DNA from 2 places in the Polaromonas sp. P1_F6 genome. Region 1 is predicted to be linked to the other one. Evidence: predicted binding sites of a transcription regulator. Region 1 holds the regulator's gene; the other holds the start of a gene.
What was found. Region 1 encodes NrdR, which represses ribonucleotide reductase genes. Its sites were predicted from a motif close to CACNANATNTNGTG; they were not measured.
Positions count from the first base shown of each region.

Region 2: the regulator NrdR is predicted to act here: its motif matches at 1,599-1,612, upstream of AC1DY9_RS12260 (ribonucleoside-diphosphate reductase subunit alpha).

Region 1 is NZ_JBFUBQ010000001.1:495,194-498,893, forward strand. Features, by position in the region: gene AC1DY9_RS02350 (PilW family protein) at 1-374, opposite strand, end outside; gene pilV (type IV pilus modification protein PilV) at 371-970, opposite strand; gene AC1DY9_RS02360 (GspH/FimT family pseudopilin) at 961-1,587, opposite strand; gene nrdR (transcriptional regulator NrdR) at 1,695-2,144, opposite strand; gene glyA (serine hydroxymethyltransferase) at 2,245-3,489, opposite strand; ZMP/ZTP riboswitch at 3,534-3,663, opposite strand.
Region 2 is NZ_JBFUBQ010000003.1:560,611-564,310, reverse strand. Features, by position in the region: gene AC1DY9_RS12270 (sigma-54-dependent transcriptional regulator) at 1-755, shown strand, start outside; gene ampD (1,6-anhydro-N-acetylmuramyl-L-alanine amidase AmpD) at 724-1,341, shown strand; gene AC1DY9_RS12260 (ribonucleoside-diphosphate reductase subunit alpha) at 1,785-3,700, shown strand, end outside.

The DNA.
Region 1 (3,700 bases):
CAAGTCCTGGTGGTCGGGTTGAATACCGCGCCATCGCATCCAAACAACCCTTGCTCGTAGGCTGGAGCCGTTGAGTTTTTGGTGTTGCTGAACTTGCCCAACAAGTTGGGCGCCGCGGAGGTGGTGGCCATGATCGCGGGATAGAAGCCCGCCATCTGAAGGTCCCGGCCAACCATGTCCAGCGCAAGCTTGCCGGTCTCGTTTAGCATCGCCATATTGGCGGAAGCAGTGGCGGTTGCGCGAGTCCCCAGGTAGGCCGCCGCTGCCGCGAGGGCGAGCACCAGGCTGATGACCAGACTGACCAGCAGTTCGATCAGTGTCAAACCGCGCTGGCGGTAGCGCGCTTGCGCCCTTCCGGTGTGAAGTGTTTTCATGGAATCATCTCTAGATTGGCGCATTGCACGCCGGCCAGGGCGGTAGAGGTGCCCAGCGCTGCGGGGCAGCAGTTTCGCGACGCGATGCCTGTTGTAGTGGCTGTGCACGAATCGGGGGAACGCAGAGTCGTGCCATCCAGGTTGTCCTTGCTATACCAGGCCACTGTCACCAGAAAGCGCAGGTTGGTGCCCTTGGTTCCGGTCGACGTCACGATGCCCACCGCGCCCGGCAGCTGGCTGTTCAGGTCAAGACGCCAGACAGCGAGGTCATAGGCCGCCAGCTCGGTCGGGGTACAGGTTGCAGTGTTGCAATCTTTGGCCGGGTTCAGGTAGGTTGGGGTTCCATCAATGGATGCACGTTCGGCGGCATAGGTCCGGGAGAAGCTGTAATCAGTCTCGACCGCACTGGCATTTGCCCTGATGCGGTCCGCAAAGCCGCTGATGCTGGACGACAGTGCTGACCGCACCCATCCGGTTTGTTCAAATTTGAGAGAGGCTGTCTGCATGCCAACCATGCCCAGCACACCGATGGAAAGGATAAGCATGGCGATCAAGGCCTCGATCAGGCCTGCACCTCGCTGGCGACTTATGGACATGCACTGACTCCCGCATATTGTTTAACGCTCACTCGACCTGCAGAACTGATACAAATAGACCGGTAGTGCGGACTGCTGGTGTTTTCCAGGATATAGGCAAGCGTGAAGTTGGATTGAATACCCGCAGCGAGCCCTCGCGAGTCAAAGGTCATGCGCCGATCCGATCCGCTAGAGGCCAGCTCAAAGCTTTCGTTGCCGGTCTGGCGCACGGAAATCAGGCTTGAACCGACTGTTGTCGGGTTGTTTTGGGTAGCACTACAGCTGGGGTTGGAAAAAACTATCCAGCCAGTCTGCCAGTTGCTCCCTGCGGTTGCACACGTGGGGGTACCGCCGGTCAATGCGTTTGACGTATTGGTTGACATGCAGATGGTGACGCAGTTATTTCTGCTGATCGCCTCAACCCGCGCACGCGATATGTCATTGGTAAATTCGGCTGCGATGGCGCCAGCCTGGTTTCGCACCACAAACTGCCTCAAATTAGGCAGCCCTATGGCCAAAATCATGGCTAAAACAGCAACTGTCACCATGATTTCGATGATGGTGAAGCCTGCGTTGCAAGCGCGCGGGGCCGCTTTGGCTGGGCGGCGTAAGGATGTTGAGCACACGGTCATTCGCATGTCGTGAGTATAGGAACCGGGTTTGTCGCGCGAGGCTCCGGCTGTCGGACTCTGGCTACCACTAATCTGGTAGCGGACAGGACGCTTTTCTGCGCCGCGAGCGATTTCTACCGCCGGACCTCGTCCACCAGCGTCTTGAACTCGTCAATATCCTCAAAGCTGCGGTAGACGCTCGCAAAGCGGACATAGGCGACCTTGTCGAGCTTGCGGAGTTCACGCATGACGAGCTCGCCGATACGGTTGGACGGCACTTCCCGCAGCCCCAGGCTCAGGAGCTTTTCCTCGATACGTTCAACCGCCGAGTCGACCTGCTCGGTGCTGACGGGCCGCTTGCGCAGCGCCAGGTTCAGGGACGCCAGGACTTTGCTGCGCTTGTACTCGATGCGCCTGCCGTCCTTCTTGACGATGGACGGGAAGGTGACATCGGGCCGCTCATAGGTTGTGAAGCGCTTTTCACACGCGCCGCACTGGCGGCGGCGGCGTATGAACTCGGCGTCTTCACCCACCCGCGTCTCTACGACCTGGGTTTCAAGGTGGCCGCAAAAAGGGCATTTCATCAGGGTTGGTCCGGGTTTGAAGGCATAAATCGGCCTCCAGCCCAATCAGGACATGCGCGGGTAGCTATCAAAATCATAGTGTCCGCGCTGCCCGTCATGATTAGCGGTAGACCGGGAAACGGCTGGTCAGGGCGTGGACCTTGGCACGCACCGCTTCAATGTTGGCCGCGTCGCGCGGGTTGTCCAGCACGTCGGCGATCAGGTTGGCCGTGATGCGGGCTTCTTCGTCCTTGAAGCCGCGGGTCGTCATGGCCGGGGTGCCGATGCGCACGCCGCTGGTGACCATCGGCTTTTCCGGGTCGTTCGGGATGGCGTTCTTGTTGATCGTCATGTGGGCGCTGCCCAGCACGGCTTCGGCTTCCTTGCCGGTGATGCCCTTGGCGCGCAGGTCGACCAGCATGACGTGGCTTTCAGTACGGCCGCTGACGATACGCAGGCCGCGCTGCGTCAGGGTGTCGGCCACGATCTGCGCGTTTTTCACGACCTGCTGCTGGTAAGCCTTGAACTCGGGCGCCATGGCTTCCTTGAAGGCCACGGCCTTGGCTGCGATCACGTGCATCAGCGGGCCGCCCTGCAGGCCTGGGAAGATGGCGCTGTTGATGGCTTTTTCGTGCTCGGCCTTCATCAGGATGATGCCGCCGCGCGGGCCGCGCAGGCTCTTGTGTGTGGTCGACGTCACGATGTCGGCGTGCGGCACCGGGTTGGGATACACGCCTGCGGCCACCAGGCCGGCGTAGTGGGCGATGTCGACCATGAAGATCGCGCCGACGGCCTTGGCCACCTTGGCGAAGCGCTCGAAGTCGATGCGCAGGCTGTAAGCCGACGCGCCCGCGATGATCAGTTTGGGCTTGGTCTCGTGAGCCTTGCGCTCCATTGCGTCGTAGTCGATCTCTTCCTTGTCGTTGAGGCCGTAAGAGACGACGTTGAACCACTTGCCGCTCATATTCAGGGCCATGCCGTGCGTCAGGTGGCCGCCTTCGGCCAGGCTCATGCCCATGATGGTGTCGCCGGGCTTGAGGAAAGCCAGGAACACGGCCTCATTGGCTGAAGCACCGCAATGCGGCTGCACGTTGGCGGCCTCGGCGCCGAAGATGGTTTTGATGCGGTCGATGGCCAGCTGCTCGGCCACGTCCACGTGCTCGCAGCCGCCGTAGTAGCGGCGGCCGGGGTAGCCTTCGGCGTATTTGTTGGTGAGCTGCGAGCCCTGCGCGGCCATGACGGCGGGCGAGGCGTAGTTTTCGCTGGCAATCAGCTCGATGTGGTGCTCTTGCCGGGCATTTTCAGCCTGGATGGCGGCGAAGATTTCGGGATCGGTTTGTTCGACCAGGATGTTGCGGTGGTACATGGCAGTCCTTAAAGACGTGGTCCCTGCTATTCAATGAATGAAACAAGGGCTGCCCAGGCGAACGGCTGAACGCTTCGGCCCAACGGCTTTCAGCGGTGCGCTTCCCAGTGGTGTCCCACGTCAGCTCCAATGGTTGCGAAAACCTTGAGCCTATCGCCAGTCGCGCACCTCGCTAGTGTAACTGAGCGCGCCTAAAACCTGCCGCCTCCGG
Region 2 (3,700 bases), on a different contig from region 1:
CGGAGTTCTTCGGTGCACGAAAGGGCGCTTACACCGGATCAGCGCAGGACCGGCAAGGCTACTTCCAGGCAGCCAAGGGCGGCACCTTGTTTCTCGATGAAATCGGCGACCTGCCGCTGGCCATGCAATCCAAACTTCTGCGCGCCATCCAGGAGCGCACCGTCAGGCCGCTGGGTTCGCCGCAGGAGGACACCGTTGACGTGCGCATCGTCAGCGCAACGCACAAAAACCTGGCGGCGGAAGCCCAGGAAGGAACATTCCGCCAGGATCTTTATTACCGGCTCAATGTGATTGAAATTGCCGTGCCGGCCTTGCGCGAACGCCGGGAGGATTTGCCGGCACTCTGCAATGCCCTGCTGTCAAGAATCTGCCAGGAGTCCGGCTTCAAGATGCCCGAGTTGACGGATGCCGTGATGGAGCAGCTGCAGTCCAGGCCCTTTAACGGCAATGTCAGGGAGCTGGAAAACATCCTGCACCGGGCCGTGGCGCTCGGCGAAGGAAGCGTGCTGCATTTTGATGCGCCGGTCGAAGAGCACGTCGCCGTCCCGGAAAACCTGCAGGATTATCTGGACGGGCAGGAGCGAAACATCCTGACCAAGGTTTTGCTGGAGACCGGCTTCAATCGTACCGCCGCCGCCGCGAGGCTGGGTTTGAGCCTGCGGCAGATCCGCTACCGCATTGCACGCCTGAATATCGCCACGCCGGGCAATGACGACCTGGCCGATGGACTTGACCCTGCTGATGACCCCGCCTGAAAGCCCCAATGCCCTTCCCCGGCCTTTGTGGCAAAACGGCTGGTACCGCTATGCACGCGCACTGGCTTCGCCCAACTTTGGTCCACGCCCTCCCGGCGCGCAAATCGACCTGATCGTCATCCACTCCATCAGCCTGCCGCCAGGTGAGTTCGGCAATGGCAACGTCGAACGCCTTTTCACCAACCAGCTCGACTGGGAGGCACACGCTTACTTTCAGGGCATTCGCGGCCTGCAGGTTTCATCGCACTTTTTCATCGCCCGAACCGGCGCTCTGTGGCAGTTTGTGAGCTGTGACGACCGCGCCTGGCATGCCGGGGAATCCAGCTACCGCGGACGCACCAACTGCAACGACGATTCCATCGGCATCGAACTGGAAGGCCTTGAGGGAGATACCTTTGAAGCATCCCAGTATGAAACCCTGACCGGGCTATGCGCCTCGCTTCTGCAGCGCTACCCCATTGAGCACATCGCCGGGCACGAGCACATTGCACCCGGCCGCAAGCAGGACCCGGGCCCTGGCTTCAACTGGCCTCTGCTGCAAAACTCGCTGTCGTCACCGGCTAGGTGTTTTCCCGAAATCATGTGACTGGTGCACCTGCACGCACTCACCATTGCGGTGCGTCTTGCTGTTGAAATTTCCGGTTATTTTTACCGCGCCAGCAGTGGCCGGCGCTCTCAACCCAAGCCCGCGAAAAGCCGCGCCACAACGCCGCATCAGCTTCGCAAGCCTGATGGCATCAGGCTTTCAGCGAAGTTGAACGAGCCACCATCAAGCCCTGATCGAGGCGTCTGGAATGGGGCCTAAAAAGCCACAAAACGTAACGGTGCATTCAGTCAGCGATACACTACCTGTAGTGGCTTGTATTCCCTCCATACCCTAGGTATAGTGTCTAAGCCCTAATTCAGTTTGATGTAATTTGGGTCAGGAAATGAAGGAGCAGGTTGATAGGCCTGTGCAATACCTCAATATATCCAGAGACCCCCGAACAGCACATCAAACCACCCATAAAACAAAGCAAAGAGGAAGTCATGCAAACTGCACAACACGCGGTGCCCGTCACGTCGAGCGTTCTGGCAAGCAACCCAGCAACCGGCGATACCAACGCGCAAAGCAACCCGCTCGCCCATTACCAGATCATTCGCCGCAATGGCGGCGTGGTGCCGTTCGAACCCAACAAGATCGCCGTGGCCATGATGAAGGCTTTCCTGGCCGTGCATGGCACGCAGGGTGCGGCTTCGGCCAGCGTCCGCGAAACCGTTGACGGCCTGACCCAGGCGGTCATCCGCGCCCTGATGCGTTCGCGCCCAGGCGGCGGAACCTTTCATATAGAAGACGTTCAGGATCAGGTCGAGCTGGGCCTGATGCGCGGCGGCCACCACGAGATCGCCCGCGCTTACGTGCTGTACCGCGAAAAGCGCACGCAAGAGCGCGCACGCCAGCCGCAAACCCAGGCGCCCGCAGCGCCGCTGATCCATGTGACCGACCGCGGCAACCGCGTCGCGCTGGACATCCGCAACCTGCAGGCGTTGATTGAAGCCTCCTGCGCCAACCTGGGCGCGGATATCAAGCCCGACCCGATCGTTGCGGAAACCATGCGCAACCTCTATGACGGTGTGCCCATTGACGAGGTCTACAAGGCGTCCATCCTGGCAGCGCGCACCCTGATCGAGAAAGACCCTGACTACACCTACGCCACCGCACGCCTGCTGATGCACACCATCCGCCGCGAAGTGCTGGGTGAAGAAGTCAGTCAGGAAGACATGGCGATTCGCTACGCCGAGTATTTCCCGCAGTTCATCGCCAAGGGCGTACAAAACGAGCTGCTCGACGAAAAGCTCCAGCAGTTCGACCTGGCCCGCCTGGGCGCCGCGCTCAAGCCCGAACGCGACCTGAAATTCGACTACCTCGGCCTGCAAACCCTGTTTGACCGCTACTTCCTGCACGTGCGCAAACAGCGCATCGAGCTACCACAGGCTTTCTTCATGCGCGTGGCCATGGGCCTGTCGCTCAACGAGATCAACCGCGAAGAACGCGCGATCGAGTTCTATGAAATCCTCTCGTCCTTCGACTTCATGTCGAGCACGCCCACCCTGTTCAATGCCGGCACGCTGCGCTCGCAGCTGTCGTCGTGCTACCTGACGACCGTCGCCGACGACCTGGGCGGCATCTACGACGCCATCAAGGAAAACGCGCTGCTGTCCAAATTTGCCGGCGGCCTGGGCAATGACTGGACGCCTGTGCGCGCCCTGGGCGCCCATATCAAGGGCACCAACGGCGAATCGCAAGGCGTCGTGCCTTTCCTCAAAGTCGTCAACGACACCGCCGTGGCGGTCAACCAGGGCGGCAAGCGCAAGGGCGCCGTCTGCGCCTACCTGGAAACCTGGCACCTGGATATTGAAGAGTTCCTGGAACTGCGCAAGAACACCGGTGACGATCGCCGCCGTACGCACGACATGAACACCGCCAACTGGATTCCCGACCTCTTCATGCGCCGCGTGATGGAAAAGGGCAGCTGGACGCTGTTCTCACCGTCGGACACACCCGACCTGCACGACAAGTTCGGCAAGGACTTCGAGAAAATCTACACCGCCTACGAAGCCAAGGCCGAGCGCGGCGAAATCAAGCCATCCCGCAAGCTGCAGGCCACCGACATGTGGCGCAAGATGCTGTCGATGCTGTTTGAAACCGGCCATCCCTGGATCACGTTCAAGGACGCCTGCAATGTGCGCTCGCCGCAGCAACACACCGGCGTCGTGCACTCGTCCAACCTGTGCACCGAAATCACACTCAACACCAGCGACACCGAAACTGCTGTCTGCAACCTCGGCTCGGTCAACCTCGTCCAGCATCTGAAGGACGGCGCAGTCGACCACGAGAAGCTTAAAAAGACCATTACCACGGCCATGCGCATGCTGGACAACGTGATCGACATCAACTATTACGC